Regions from separate parts of the Exiguobacterium sp. SH3S1 genome, predicted to be linked through region 1. Evidence: a T-box and tRNA genes for the amino acid it is inferred to sense, from the RefSeq annotation. Region 1 holds a T-box; the other holds one or more tRNA genes.

Region 1 (7,812 bases):
TGATATTTTTGGCAATATCGCTTCTTCATTCGGCCAAGTCATCGGATTCATTACATCAGCTGTCATCACGATCGTCGTCATTCCATTCATGTTGCTCTATATGCTGCTTGACGGAAAGCATTTGCCGGACTCGATCGTCAAGCTGCTCCCATCGAGCTATGAGAAAGAGACACGTAAAATTTTGAATGACATGCATACGACCGTTAAAAACTACGTGCACGCCCAACTGATCGTCGCGTTCTTCGTTGGGATCACGTCGCTCATCGGTCTTTGGATCGTCGGTGTCGACTACGCCATCTTGCTCGCACTCTTCATGATGGTGACGAACATCATCCCGTACGTCGGACCGTTCCTCGGGGCGGCACCGGCCGTCGTCGTCGCCTTCATCCAAGATCCGATCAAAGTGCTCTGGGTCATCCTCGTCATCATCATCGTCCAACAGATCGAGGCGAACGTCATCTCCCCGCTCATTCAAGGGAAGACGCTCAAAGTGCATCCGCTCACGATCATCATCGTCTTACTCGTGGCCGGTAACCTGGCTGGGATCATCGGGATGTTGATCGCGGTTCCGACTTATGCGGTGGCGAAAGTCGTCGTCAAAAACATCGTCCGCATCTATAAATTGAAGGAGCGACAACATTACCTCGAGTCGGAAGAAGAAGACAAGCCGGAAAGTACGATTATCACAGATTCATCGTCACTAAAATGACGAAACAAGTAGAAATGGCCAATTTGACCGTTTCTACTTTTTTTCGTCACAAAAAGTTCTTAAATTATTTCACGAAAATCGAACAGAAGATTATAGTTCCTAAATAAAAATTGTTATAATGTACGATAGAGACGTAAAAAAAAGACAACCGCCACTGTGATTTTAGATGAGGGGAAGAGGTACATGCATATTGTCGTCGTTGGACTAAATAACAAGACAGCCCCTGTCGCGATTCGGGAGCAGTTCTCGTTTGGGGAGCAAGAAATCGTGGACGCGATGATTGCGCTCCGCGAAGAGAAAAGCATTTTTGAATCGGTTATTTTGTCGACCTGTAACCGTACCGAGCTATACGTCGTCACAGACCAGCTCCATACGGGTCGTTATTATACAAAACGTTTTTTAGCGAACTGGTTTGATTTAGAGATGGATCAGTTCACACCATATTTGTCGATCCGTGAAGGCGAGGAAGCGATTCGTCACTTGTTCCGTGTCACGTCGGGGCTCGACTCGATGATCATCGGGGAAACGCAGATTTTAGGACAAGTCAAGTCAAGCTTCTTCCGCGCCCAAGAGAACGGGACGACGGGGACGGTGTTTAATAAATTGTTCAAAGAAGCCGTGACGCTCGCCAAACGGGCCCATACTGACACGCAAATTGGGGAAATGTCGGTATCGGTCAGCTCGGCTGCGGTCGCGCTCGCGCAAGAGATGTACACGCGCCTCGATGACAAACAAGTCGTCGTCGTCGGTGCAGGTGAGACGGGTGAGCTGACAACGCTCAACTTGTTCGAAGCCGGCGCCAAACAAATTGCCGTCTTCAACCGGACTGAAAGTAAAGCGAAAGCGGTCGCTGCCAAGTTCAAAGGCCGGGCCCACTCGATCCGCGAGATTGCCTGTGGACTGCTCGATGCCGATATTTTGATCAGCTCGACCGGCGCCAAAGAAGCCGTTATCGCGTATGATGACGTTGCCGCAGCGCAATTGCTACGTCGGGAACGACCACTTCTTCTCATTGACATTGCCGTGCCGCGAGATATCGATCCAGCGGTCCGGTCGCTTCCGGGCGTCCATTTGTTTGATGTCGATGACTTGAACGGGATCGTCAATAAAAACTTGGCAGCCCGTCTCGTCGAGGCAGAAAAGATTGAAGTGAAGATTGATGAGGCGATCCAAGAGTTCCAAGCATGGCTCGTCACGCTCGGTGTCGTGCCGATCATGAACGAGTTGCGCTCACGTGCGCTCACCGTCCAAGAAGAGACGATGGAAAGTCTTGAGCGCAAGCTCGACCATCTGTCGGACCGGGACAAGAAAGTCATCGGCAAGCACATGAAGTCGATCATCAACCAGATGCTTCGTGAACCGATCGACTACATTAAAGACGCGGCCGCTCAACCGGACGCGAACACGCGCATCGCCCAGTTCGTCGAAGCGTTCGCCCTAGACGTCGACGTTCCGGCTGCGGATACAGAACCGGAAGAGCTAGAAGCGATGGCGGCTAAAGCACCACTTCGCGCATTGATGCGCTAATACAAACCAAAAAGGCGGCGGATCTCGTCGCCTTTTTCTATGAAGGGGACTAAACATTATGCGTAAAATTATCGTCGGCTCACGCCGCTCGCAACTCGCGATGACACAGACGAAATGGGTCATCGAACAATTGAAGCAAGCCGGGGCCCAGAACGAGTTCGAGATCAAAGAAATCGTGACGAAAGGTGACCAAATCGTCGACGTCCAACTGTCGAAAGTCGGTGGGAAAGGCTTGTTCGTCAAAGAAATCCAACAGCAGATGCTCGCCGGTGACATCGATTTCGCCGTCCACAGCATGAAAGACGTGCCGGCCGAACTGCCGGAAGACCTCTTTATCAGCTGTATGCCAAAACGTGTCGACGCGCGTGACGTCTTGATTTGCGAGAACGGCTATACGCTCGAGACGTTGCCGCAAGGCGCGGTCATCGGGACGAGCTCGCTCCGTCGCGGTGCACAGATGCTCGCGGCCCGTCCGGACTTCGAGATCCAATGGATTCGTGGCAACATCGATACGCGCTTGAAAAAACTCGATACCGAGAACTTCAACGCCATCTTGCTCGCGAAAGCGGGACTTGAACGTATGGGTTGGACCGACCGCGTCAAGTTCGAAGCGCTCGACGCCGACATGATGGTACCGGCCGTCGGACAAGGTGTACTCGCGATCGAGAGCCGGAAAGACGACGCCGAAGTGACGCAGATTTTACAGCTCCTTCACGATGACGTGACGGCGAAAGCTGCCACAGCGGAGCGGACGTTCTTGAAGGCGATCGAAGGCAGCTGCCACGTACCGGTTGGCGGTTACGCGACGGTCGACGGGGACACGGTCACGCTCACCGGCTTGATCGCCTCGGTCGACGGCAAAGACGTGCTCCGTGTGACGAAAACGTCAACGGACGAAGTCGCGCTCGGTCAAGACGTCGCTGACGACTTGCTCGGACGTGGCGGACGCGAGATCCTCGCCTCGGTCAATGTGTGACGTCTGGTACACAGGGACAAAACGACTGACCGCTTCGCAACGGGCCTTGCTCGACGCGAGCGGTCTTTCCGTTCATCACGTCCCGATGATCGAGACACGGCTGACCGGGAAACCAACGCCAACTGATTCGTTCGACTGGCTCGTCGTCACGAGTCAAACCGCTGTCCCAGCGCTTCAAGACGTTCCTCGGGACGTTCAAGTCGCTGCCGTCGGCGAGAAGACGCGGGACGCGCTCGAGGCAGAAGGATTCACCGTTTCGCTCATGCCGGAGACGTATACGGGCGAGGCGTTGTTCCGCGAGTTGGCGAACGTCGTCGGTGAGGATGACGTCGTCTTGTTCGCCCGTGGGGATTTGGCGAACATCGAGCATATGCGACAATTGCCGCATGTGTACGACTGGGTCGTCTATGAGACGGTCGAGAAAGCACTCACGGCCGATCAAGCGGCCGCGCTCGAACATGTCGAGGCGCTACTCGTGCTCAGTCCGTCCGCCGTCCACGCGCTCACGCCTTACCTCGAACGGTTCCACGGGACATGGTACGCCATCGGTGAAGTGACCGAGCGGGCCGTCCGAGAAGTTTCGACGTTACCGGTCCGAGTGCCTGAGTGTTATACTATGGATGCATTAATACAGTGTGTAGGGGGAGATTTTTCATGAACCAATTCGACCGTCACCGTCGTCTGCGCTCGTCGAAGTCGATGCGTGCACTCGTACGTGAAAACCATGTTCGGAAAGAAGATTTGATTTATCCGCTCTTCGTCGTCGAAGGGACAAATATTAAACGCGAAGTCAGCTCGATGCCTGGCGTCTTCAACTTCTCGCTCGATCGTCTCGAAGATGAGATCCGTGAGCTCGTTGACCTCGGGCTCGAGTCCGTTCTCTTGTTCGGTGTACCTGAGCATAAAGACCCGGAAGGCACGGAAGCGTACCACGATCACGGCATCGTCCAAGAAGCGATCCGCAAAGTGAAAGAGTGGGCACCACAGCTCACGGTCATCGCCGACACGTGCCTCTGTGAATATACGTCGACGGGCCACTGTGGCATCGTGAAGAACGGTGACGTCGATAACGACGCGTCACTGCCGCTTCACGTCCAGACGGCAATCACGCAAGCGCAAGCGGGCGCAGACATCATCGCGCCGAGCTCGATGATGGACGGCTTCGTCGCCGCCATCCGCGAAGGGCTCGACCAAAACGGCTTCAGCCACATCCCGATCATGAGCTACGGCGTCAAATACGCATCGGCGTACTACGGCCCGTTCCGTGACGCGGCGCAGTCGGCGCCTGGTGAAGGCGACCGCAAAGGCTATCAGATGGACCCGGCCAACCGTCGTGAGGCGTTCCGGGAATCACAGTCAGACGTCGAGCAAGGTGCCGACTTCATGATCGTCAAACCGGCGCTCGCGTTCATGGACATCATCCGCGACATGCGCGACTCGCTCGATATGCCGATCGTGGCGTATAACGTGAGCGGGGAGTACGCGATGATTAAAGCGGCGTCGATGAACGACTGGATCGATGAACAACGTATCGTCATGGAGACGATGGTCGGTTTCAAACGGGCCGGTGCCGATTTGATCGTCACGTATTTCGCAAAAGACGTCTGTCGCTATTTGGAAGGAGAATTCGCATGACATACAAGCAAACTCGCTCAGAAGCAGCGTTCAAACAAGCACTCCCACTCATGCCGGGCGGGGTCAACAGCCCGGTCCGTGCCTATAAATCGGTCGGGATGACGCCGATCTTCGCCGAACGCGGTGAAGGTTCACGCGTCTACGACATCGACGGCAACGAGTATATCGACTACGTCCTCTCATGGGGACCACTCATTCTCGGTCACCGCGACCCGGTCGTCATGAAAGCGATCCAAGATCAGGCTGAAAAAGGCTGGACGTTCGGGACACCGACAGAGCTTGAGACAAAGATGGCCGAGCTCGTCATCGACCGCGTCCCATCGATCGAGATGGTCCGCATGGTCAACTCCGGTACGGAAGCGACGATGGCGGCTCTCCGTCTCGCACGCGGCTATACGGGCAAGACGAAGATCTTGAAGTTTGAAGGCTGCTACCACGGCCACGGGGACTCGCTCCTCATCAAGGCCGGATCTGGTGTCGCGACACTCGGTCTCCCGGACTCACCGGGCGTCCCGAAAGACTTGGCGAGCCATACGCTCACCGTCCCATACAACGACCTCGACGCGCTTCGCATCGCGTTCGAGAAGCACGGCGACGACATCGCCGGCGTCATCGTCGAACCGGCTGCCGGCAACATGGGCTTCGTCCCGCCGCAGCCAGGATTCCTCGAAGGACTTCGTGAAATCACGGAACAAAACGGCGCGCTCCTCATCTTTGACGAGGTCATGACCGGCTTCCGCGTCGGCTACAATTGCGCCCAAGGTTACTTTGGCGTGACGCCTGATCTTACGTGCCTCGGCAAAGTCATCGGCGGTGGCCTTCCGGTCGGCGCATACGGCGGCAAACGGGAGATCATGGAACACATCGCACCGCAAGGGCCGATCTACCAAGCAGGGACGCTTTCAGGCAACCCGCTCGCGATGATCGCCGGCTACACGACGCTGTCGCAACTCAAGCCTGAGCACTACGAGGAGTTCGAGCGCAAAGCCGACCGTCTCGCGGCAGGTTTCACGGCAGCGGCCGAGAAATATAACATCCCGCACGACACGAACCGGGCCGGCTCGATGTTCGGCTTCTTCTTCACGAACGAGAAAGTGACGAACTTCGAGAAGGCGAAAACGTCGAACCTCGACATGTTCCGCTCGTACTATCAGAAGATGGCGGCGCGTGGCGTGTTCTTGCCACCGTCACAGTTCGAAGGCTTGTTCTTGTCGACTGTGCATACAGACGAAGATATCGATCAGACGCTCGCGGCGGTCGAAGCGACGTTCAAAGAGCTACAACAAGAGTTTTCACTGTAATCTTGACTGAAACGTCTTCAATCGCTACAATTGTTTAACAGATACGTTTAAAAGCTATGATGAGGAATAGTACGCAACAACACTCCTTTCTAGAGACGCGGCCGCTTGGTGCAAGGTCGCGAGGGAAGTGTGCGGAAGTCGCCTCGGAGCTGACCTTGTGAATCAAGTAGGAAGGTCCGGTCCATCGACCGTTATTCGATTTTGAGGGCGCCACGTGTTGGCGAACTAAGGTGGTACCGCGGAAGATACGGCTTCTTTCGTCCTTAGCGTTAAGGACGAGAGTAGCCGTTTTTTGTGTAGACAGATAGAGGAGGATTGGCACAATGACCAACGAAACAAACGAAATCAGCATGCCGACGAAGTACGACCCGAGTGCGACGGAAGCGAAATGGTACGACTATTGGATGGAGAACAACGTGTTCAAGGCGGACGAGGACGACTCGAAACAGCCGTACACGATCGTCATCCCGCCACCGAACGTCACAGGGAAACTTCACCTCGGACACGCGTGGGATACGACGCTCCAAGATCTACTCACGCGCTTGAAGCGCATGCAAGGCTATGACGTTCTCTGGCTCCCAGGGATGGACCACGCGGGTATCGCGACACAGGCAAAAGTTGAACAGAAGCTCCGTGAGGACGGCATCATGCGTTACGACCTCGGACGCGAGAAGTTCCTCGAGAAGACGTGGGAATGGAAAGACGAGTACGCCGACACGATCCGTGCCCAGTGGTCAAAACTCGGCCTCGGCCTCGACTACTCGCGTGAACGGTTCACACTCGACGCGGGACTCTCTAAAGCGGTCCAGGAAGTCTTCGTCCGCTTGTATGAAAAAGGCTTGATCTACCGCGGCGAATATATCGTCAACTGGGACCCGGCACAAAAGACGGCCGTCTCCGACATCGAAGTCATCTACCAAGAAGTCGAAGGCGCGTTCTACCATATGAAATATCCGCTCGCTGATGGCTCAGGTCACATCGAGATCGCGACGACGCGCCCAGAGACGATGCTCGGCGATACGGCCGTCGCCGTCAACCCGAAAGACGAGCGCTACGCGCACCTCGTCGGTAAGACGATCATGCTCCCGGTCATGAACCGTGAGATCCCGATCGTCGCGGACGACTATGTCGACGTCGAGTTCGGTACCGGTTGCGTGAAGATCACGCCGGCGCACGACCCTAACGACTTTGAGATCGGTAACCGTCACGAGCTTCCGCGTATCCTCGTCATGGACGAGTCGGGGACGATGAACGAGAATGCTGGCAAGTACGAAGGGCTCGACCGCTTCGACTGCCGCAAGCAGCTCGTCAAAGACTTAGAAGCAGATGGCACGCTCGTCAAAATCGAGCCGCATACGCACTCGGTCGGTCACTCGGAACGTTCAGGCGCGGTCATCGAGCCGTACTTGTCGAAGCAATGGTTCGTCGATATGGAGCCACTCGCCAAAGCGGCGCTCGCAGCGCAAGGCAACGACGAGACGAAAGTCAACTTCGTCCCAGAGCGGTTCGAAGGCACGTACCTCCGCTGGATGGAAAACATCCGCGACTGGTGCATCAGCCGTCAACTTTGGTGGGGCCACCGCATCCCGGCTTGGTACCATAACGAGACAGGCGAAGTGTATGTAGGCAAAGAAGCGCCGGCTGACATTGAGAACTGGCATCAA
Region 2 (7,812 bases), on a different contig from region 1:
GCAAATGGAGGAGCTCATGGCCGATACCGGTGAACAACTGCAGCTCATTGATGATCGAGGCGGTTGTAAAACCGAGAATCCCGATGAGGAGCATCACGCGGAAGCCTTGCCCGGATGTCACGATGCGATTCAAATATAAGAAACCGAGCACCATGTAAAGGCTGATGAGCACCATCTGTTCTTCAAAGCCGTTCAAATTCGTGACATATTGACCGTTGTTCTTTGTGTAAAAGAAGATATGCAACGCACCGACAATCAAAAAGCTGAGCAGTGCGAACACATCAAACGTACGCAACTTCAACGTTCTAATTTCAATCGATTGGGTGATGACGATGAGGGCCATGATCAAATAAAAGAAGTTTTGAATGAACAGCATCATGTCAATTGGCATCGCCGTGGTAAAGCGGTGTCCCACCAAATAAGCGATGAAACAGACGTTGCCAGCGCTAATGAGAAGATAGATATAGCGGCGCATCCCGCGATGGTGCAATATAGCACTCCCGCTTAACACGGTGGCGACGAGTGCGATGATCATAAAGTAGACGAACAAGCTCGTCTCCCTTAACGCATAAGGGCTGAATAAGATAACGAATAGACCGATAAAAAACGTCCCGACGAGAAGAGCGGGGACTGATTGGCGCAAAGTGTGGCTAGACAACTTATGCACCTCCTTCTGTATATGTCTCTGAGGCTCATTCTTATTATCGGAACGTTCGGGTATTTATTACACAAAAAAATCGACAGCATCGTGCTGTCGATCAAAGTGTATACGAATGTTCTTTAAAGTTACCGACAATTGAGTCGATTTCTGAGACAGTGACGAACGCCTCGGAATCAATGTCTGAGACGATTTGACGCAACTTTGGAATCTCATTGTTTTGAACGACGACGTATAGCATTTTTTTCGCGTCGTTCGAATAGCCGCCGGTCGCGTCCATGATCGTGACCCCACGCTTCAAGTTCTGTTTGATGACCAAGTTGATCTCGTCCGCTTTTTTACAGATGATGAAACACTGTTTTTGGGCGGAGAAGAAGCGATGGATCGTCAACAGCGTCCGCGACCGGACAAAACTGAGGACGAGTGCGTACATGACCGCTTTAATATCGAACGTGATGAACACGAGAATATAGACGATGAGGTCTTGGGTCAAAAAGATTTTCGGGAGCGATAAGTTGCGGTTGTTCATGAAGATGACTTTCCCCAAAATATCGAGTCCGCCTGTCGACGCCCCGGCAAATAACAAAAGTGCCAAACCGAGTCCCGAGACGATCCCGCTGAAGACGGACGCGACGAGCGGATCGTCGAGTGGCGTCGGTGGAATGAGTACAGGCAGCGCATCGATTAAAATCGATGACAGGACGACGACGAGTCCTGTCATGAGAATAAATCGTCTCCCGAGATATTTGATCCCGATGATGAAGAGCGGGATGTTTAGCACCAACTGGGTGAGTCCGATCGGTGTGCCGAACAGCTCGTTGACGATGAGCGTGATGCCGACAATCCCGCCGGACCCGATTTCATTCGGCTTTAGGAGCAGGCCGACAAAGATAGATTGTAGAATCGTTCCGGCGATGATAAAAAGGACTGTCTCGACAGCGATCCGTTTACGTGATTTTGCGTACATATGAGTGGCTAAGGCGCCATACGCCTCCTTTGCATGAACTCATGCAAGCGTACTCCGATGAAGTCTTAATTTCAAGTCTTGAAAGATTATAACTCGTTATGAAAGCGGTCGATATCACTTGCTAGCTGTTCGTGGACGTAGTCGATGACTTGAGCGTCGTCAAACAGTCCGAGCGGGGCGTCGTCCGGGATTGCGTCGAACGGTGAGACGAAATAGAGCACGGCCGCGACGAGGGCGTGTTGCTTGTCGGGCTGCATCTCGAACTGGGCGTTGTAGACGGCGCGTAGCATGTTGAGCAGTTGTTTCATTTGGAAGTACAGTGTGAGCTCCTCTTCCCGTTCGATGTCGCTAATTTCGTTTGAAGCGACGTCGACCGTGACTTTTGCTAGGGCGAGTTCTCCTTGGACTAATAAGTCACCTAGCTGTTCGTTCTCGGTGAAGTCGGTTTGGGCGTTGTTTAAAAAGTGTGAATAAGTCGTTTTCCAATCTGACATGTTTTTCTCCTCCTTCTCTCTACATCTACTAATATGCCCGTTTTTGCGATTTGGTTGCAACTTTTCCGAAAATTTAAGAAGATAGGTGTAAGTGAAAAAGGAGGAACTGTACATATGTCTACTGTAACTTTACCGACCGAGGCAGAATTTGCCCGTTATGCTGAGCTTGCCGTCAAAAAAGGTGTCAACATTCAACCGGGTCAACAGCTCGAAGTCCGAGCCGATATTAGCCAAGCACCGCTCGTCCGTCAAATCGTGAAAGCGGCCTACGCGGCCGGGGCGAAACAAGTGTACGTCAACTGGAGCGATGAAGAGACGACGAAAGTGCGTTACTTCAACGCACCGAATGAAGCGTTCAAGGAGTTCCCGGAGTGGCTCAAAGCACGATTCGAGCAACTCGCGGAAGAGAAGACGGCGTTCTTGTCGATCGTCAGCGACGATCCCGACGCGCTAAACGGTGTCGAATCATCACGCATCGCCGACTCGAACCGGGCGTCTGGTGTCGCGCTCGCGAAATGGCGTAAGTATGTCATGAGTGATAATGTCAGCTGGTCAATCGTGGCCGGTGCTTCTGAAGCGTGGGCGAAAAAAGTATTCCCAGACCGTGAAGATGCGGTTCCAGCCCTGTGGAGAGCGATTTTCGCAGCGACACGAATGGACCAAGACGATGTCGTTGCCGCCTGGGACGAACACGATCAAGCGTTGCGCTCGCGGGCGCAGCTGTTGACGGACAAGAAATACGCGAAACTTCACTACAAAGCACCAGGCACGGAATTGACGATCGGTCTTCCGAAGAAGCACGTCTTCCTCGGCGGCGGCGGTCCGAACCTGGACGGCGTCGACTTCATCGCCAACATGCCGACGGAGGAAGTGTTTACGCTCGCCGATAAAGATGCGGTCGAAGGACACGTGTCGAGCACGAAGCCGCTCAGCTACAGCGGAAACTTGATCGACGGGTTCACGCTTTGGTTCGAAGGCGGAAAAGTCGTGAAAGCGGAAGCGAAACAAGGGCAGGCGGCACTCGATGAACTGTTGAACCTTGATGAAGGGGCACGCCGCATCGGAGAAGTCGCACTCGTGCCGGACGATTCGCCGATCTCAAACTCAGGACTCCTCTTCTACAACACGTTGTTCGATGAGAACGCCTCGTGCCACTTGGCGCTCGGTCGTGCCTACTCGACGTGCCTCGAAGGCGGACCGGCGATGTCGGCCGAAGAACTCGCTGAGAATGGTGCGAACGACTCGATGACACACGTCGACTTCATGATCGGCTCGGCCGAAATGAATATCGACGGTGAGCTCGAGGACGGGACACGCGAAGCCATCATGCGTGATGGGAACTGGGTCATCTAATAGAAAACAATAAGTAAAGACGCAAAGGCGACCGCCTTTGCGTCTTTTCATGTCATGAGAGTTCATACAGAAATGCGAGCGCGTTCGGCAACCGACGTCGCCATGCAATCTCGTTGTGGACCGCCCCAGGCTCGACTTCATAGCGGAAGGCGATGCCGGTCCGAGCGATCGTCTCGACGAGTTTCGCATTCGTGTATAAGTAGTCCTCGGGCGTGATCGGTCCGCTCGTTTCGTTCGTGCCGATATCCATATAGAGCCGGGCGGACAGGTCAGTTTGTTTCAGTTCACGAATGAGCGAGTCGAGGTTGGCCCAGGCGGCCGTCGACAGTGAACCGACACGACGGATTGCCGGATACGTCGCCATCATATAGAGCGAGATGACGCCGCCCATCGAGCTACCTATCACGCCGACGTCATCCGGGTTGGTCGCGTAGCGTGCGTCAATCCACGGCTTCAGCTCCAACATGAGCCAGTCGGCATAGAGACGCCCCTTGCCGCCAAGTGTCGGCCGGGTCTTAGCGAGCTCGGGCCCGATGCGTTTATAAAGCATCTCGTCTTCATAGAACGAGTACTCGTCATAGCGGTCGAGCCAATCGGGGGCGCTTGCGATGGCGACGACCATGAGCGGTAGTTGCAAATCGTCGAGATGGCGGTCAATCGCCCAACCTTCCCCGATTGTCGCGGTCTTGCCGTCGAAGACGTTTTGGCCGTCATGCATATAGAGCACGGGCAACGCCTCGTCGGTACGAGCGAAGTCAGGGCGGTAGACGCGGACGATTCGTTTTCGGCCGCGCATCGTCTCGGTCGGCAAGGTGAAACTAAACTGTTCGATCATACAATCATTCCTCCCTTCCTCTGACGGTCTCTTCTCATTTTGGCGTTGTCCGTACAAAAACTCAATCCGGAAGTTTGACTACCTACCGTTCGTTAGTTAAAGTGAGGGGAGATGAAAGGGGTAGATCGCACATGACCACGAAACAGCGAATTGAACAGGCTGCCAGACGCCGGTTTGCGCTTGAAGGATATGAAGGACTGTCTTTGGCGGCGCTCGCCGAAGATGTCGGGATTAAGAAGCCGTCTTTATATGCGCACATCGAAGGAAAAGAACAGCTGTTCAAACAAGTCGTCGAACAGATGGCCGAGCGTTACCAGCGAGCTTGGGAACAAGCACGGGACGCGTCTGACGGGGCGGCACCTCTCGAACGGATCGAGGCGATCGTTGAAGCGTTGATTCATTTCTTCGAAGAAGAAGAGACATGGATGCTGACGAAACGAATGCTGCTCGTACCGCCGCCTGAGCTGCGCGCCTTCATCGAGTCGACGATCGGGTCGGTCGAGACCGAGCTCCAAACGTTTGAGAAAGAGCAGTTCCGTTTGGCGATGGAGCGGGGCGATTTACCGGAACAATCGCTCGACGACGTATATGATGCGTACTATTGCTTTTTGGACGGGGCGTTGCTTTCACTCTTTTCGTTTGCAACGAATCGAGCGCAACGACAGCATGCAGCATTTAAAATTTTCAAGAAAGGAGTCGGGTGGACATGAAAAAGGAACAAATGGCTTGGTTGTGGCTCGTGCTCGCCGGACTTCTTGAAATTGTTTGGGCGACGACGATGAAATTGTCGAACGGGTTCACCGTGTTAGGGCCGACCGTCGTGACCATCGCGTTATTGATTGTCAGTTTTGGCTTGTTGGCGATGTCGTTCCGTGTGTTGCCAGCCGGCACTGGGTACGCCGTTTTTACGGGTATTGGCGCCGTCGGGACGGTCATCGTTGGAAATGTTTTGTTCGATGAGACGATGACGGGAATGAAGCTGTTGTTTATCGCGATACTCCTTGTCGGGGTGGTCGGTTTGAAGCAAGTGACAGGAGGTGAGTCGGCATGAGTTGGATTTTTTTAATTGGGGCTGGGCTCGCTGAGATGCTTGCTGTTTTCTTCATGGGAAAATCAAAAGGCTATCAGATTTTAAAATGGTCGCTTCTTTCGATCACGACGTTCGCACTAAGTTTTTATTTGTTGTCGCGTTCGCTCGAGACGCTGCCGCTCGGGCTCGCTTACTCGATTTGGGTCGGGATTGGCGCGGCGGGTGGAGTGATTCTCGGTATGCTGTACTTGAACGAGTCGAGCGACCGGTGGCGTATCTTCTTCTTGGCGCTCATTATCGGGAGCGTCGTCGGGTTGAAAGTCGTGGCGTAAATAGGATTGAAACGAGCTGAAAACGGGAATTGAATAGTTCAGATTGTGAACGAAAGGGGCGGGAAAGATGAATCTTGTAGAGTTGCAATCAGAACGTCTACGGCTTGAACCTTACACGATCTCCGATTTCTATTTCGTAAAATCGCTACTCCAAGATCCGCGGGTGATGCGCTTTATCAGTCCGGACGGCAAGCCATATACGGATGAACAGACAATCGAATGGTTCGAGAGACAATTGGCCCGATATACGACGGGCCGACAGACCGGACTCCTCAAACTGATGACACATCACAGTGATGAGCCGATCGGCCATGCCGGGACGCTCTTGCATGAACTTGATGGCAAAATCGAGCTCGAGGTCGGTTATTGGCTAGCACCAAAGCACTGGCACATGGGCTACGGCCGTGAAGCGGCCGCGCGTCTCATGCAACATGCGTTCGAGGAAGGCGAGAAAGACATCATTTCGCTCATCCACCCGGACAACGTGCCGTCACAATGCGTCGCGAAATCGAACGGCTTGCGTTGGGACCGTGACACCGAACACGGAGGCATGATCGTGTCCGTTTATGTCGGCGATTTGGAGCGTCTATGCCGTCACATGAAGCGGGAAGAAATGACGCGGTGAAAAAAATAAAAAAAGTTTTAAAAAACAGTTGCCAAGGCATTAGTTTCTTGATATATTAATAGTGTCCTAAAGAGAGGACACGACCTGATTCTGTAGCTCAGCTGGGAGAGCGCTACCTTGACAGGGTAGAGGTCGCTGGTTCGAGCCCAGTCAGAATCACTTGGGTGCCAAACCCGATGCGAAACCCATAGGAACGTGGGTTTCCGCGCAGCCACTTCTTACGAGAAGTGGCTTTTTTTGTGTATTCTTTTAATTGACAGCCCACATAAACAGTTGGTATATTCCTCTCAATACATACAGAAACGGGGAATTATACGATGGTATTAACCGGAACAATCGTCAATGCGGCCTTGATCGTGGTCGGCACATTACTCGGGCTGCTGTTTCACCGAATCCCCGAGCGGATGAAAGAGACGGTCACGGCTGCCATCGGTCTCGCCGTCGTCTTGCTTGGCGTGCAGATGGGCATGAAGAGTGAGAACTTTTTAATCGTCATCGGCAGTCTCGTTATCGGAGCCGCACTTGGCGAATGGTGGAAGCTCGACGAGAAGTTGAACGAGATCGGCTATCAGTTGGAACGGCGTCTCGGTGGAAAAAGTAAGTCGAGCATCGCGGAAGGCTTCATCACGGCGACGCTCATCTTTGTGATCGGGGCGATGGCCGTCATCGGGGCGCTCGACAGCGGCCTGCGCGGGGACCATGACGTCCTCTATACAAAAGGGTTGATTGACGGTTTCACGGCGCTTGTGCTCAGTTCGACGCTAGGCATCGGCGTCATGTTCTCGGCCGTACCGGTCTTGTTGTACCAAGGAGCGATCGCGTTGCTCGCCATCCAGATCATGAAGTTCATTCCGGAGTCGCTCATGGATGACTTTATTTTGGAGATGACGGCGACCGGGGGCGTCATGATCGTCGCCATCGGGTTGAACCTGGTCGGGATCACCCGGATTCGTGTCGCCAACTTACTGCCCGGTATTTTGATGGTCGCGATCATTGTCACCGCATTACATATCTTCCAATGAAAAAACGGACTAGCGCGAAACAATGCGCTAGTCCGTTTTTCATTGATGATAACTTTTTTTATCAGCGTGTAAGGCTTCCGCAATGATTTTATCCCAGTCAGCGGCATCACAGGATGTCGTGCAAGTCGGTGCGATTTCGCAAGTGGCGCATTTACCGGCTTTTGCTTTGCGGGTGTAGCGATAGAGCGAATAGGCGGCGTACCCGAATACGGCAAGACCGATCAGTAAATCAAATAAGAACATATGATTCCCTCCTTGTTAAGACAATCCGAACAGACGACCGATTTGATAGATCATCAGTGATACGACGTACGCAACACCAAGCCCATAAAGGCTAGCGACCCACGTCAATTTGGCACTTCCCACCTCGCGCCGAATGACGGCGACGGTCGCTAGACAAGGGACGTACAAGAGGACGAACGCCATGAAACTATATGCGCTCAACGGCGTAAACACGGGAAGCAACGAAGCGGACAAGTCAGATTCGCTGACCGCA

The links. A T-box is a leader RNA that pairs with one kind of tRNA and senses whether it is charged. The one in region 1 lies ahead of EVJ26_RS02200 (valine--tRNA ligase), so its partner is inferred to be a tRNA-Val.
Region 2: it encodes a tRNA-Val, which carries the amino acid that the T-box ahead of EVJ26_RS02200 (valine--tRNA ligase) is inferred to sense. The anticodon was not compared.

Annotation. Positions count from the first base shown of each region.
Region 1 covers NZ_SJUW01000001.1:435,122-442,933, reverse strand. The annotation lists gene EVJ26_RS02230 (AI-2E family transporter) at 1-709, shown strand, start outside; gene hemA (glutamyl-tRNA reductase) at 893-2,236, shown strand; gene hemC (hydroxymethylbilane synthase) at 2,295-3,212, shown strand; gene EVJ26_RS02215 (uroporphyrinogen-III synthase) at 3,205-3,870, shown strand; gene hemB (porphobilinogen synthase) at 3,867-4,847, shown strand; gene hemL (glutamate-1-semialdehyde 2,1-aminomutase) at 4,844-6,148, shown strand; T-box leader at 6,196-6,416, shown strand; gene EVJ26_RS02200 (valine--tRNA ligase) at 6,472-7,812, shown strand, end outside.
Region 2 covers NZ_SJUW01000008.1:107,880-115,691, reverse strand. The annotation lists gene EVJ26_RS10600 (putative bifunctional diguanylate cyclase/phosphodiesterase) at 1-658, opposite strand, end outside; gene EVJ26_RS10595 (YitT family protein) at 759-1,625, opposite strand; gene EVJ26_RS10590 (YkvA family protein) at 1,712-2,119, opposite strand; gene EVJ26_RS10585 (aminopeptidase) at 2,234-3,472, shown strand; gene EVJ26_RS10580 (alpha/beta hydrolase) at 3,525-4,307, opposite strand; gene EVJ26_RS10575 (TetR/AcrR family transcriptional regulator) at 4,439-5,017, shown strand; gene EVJ26_RS10570 (DMT family transporter) at 5,029-5,358, shown strand; gene EVJ26_RS10565 (DMT family transporter) at 5,355-5,669, shown strand; gene EVJ26_RS10560 (GNAT family N-acetyltransferase) at 5,737-6,294, shown strand; tRNA gene EVJ26_RS10555 (tRNA-Val) at 6,381-6,453, shown strand; gene EVJ26_RS10550 (DUF554 domain-containing protein) at 6,612-7,316, shown strand; gene EVJ26_RS10545 (FeoB-associated Cys-rich membrane protein) at 7,356-7,559, opposite strand; gene feoB (ferrous iron transport protein B) at 7,575-7,812, opposite strand, start outside.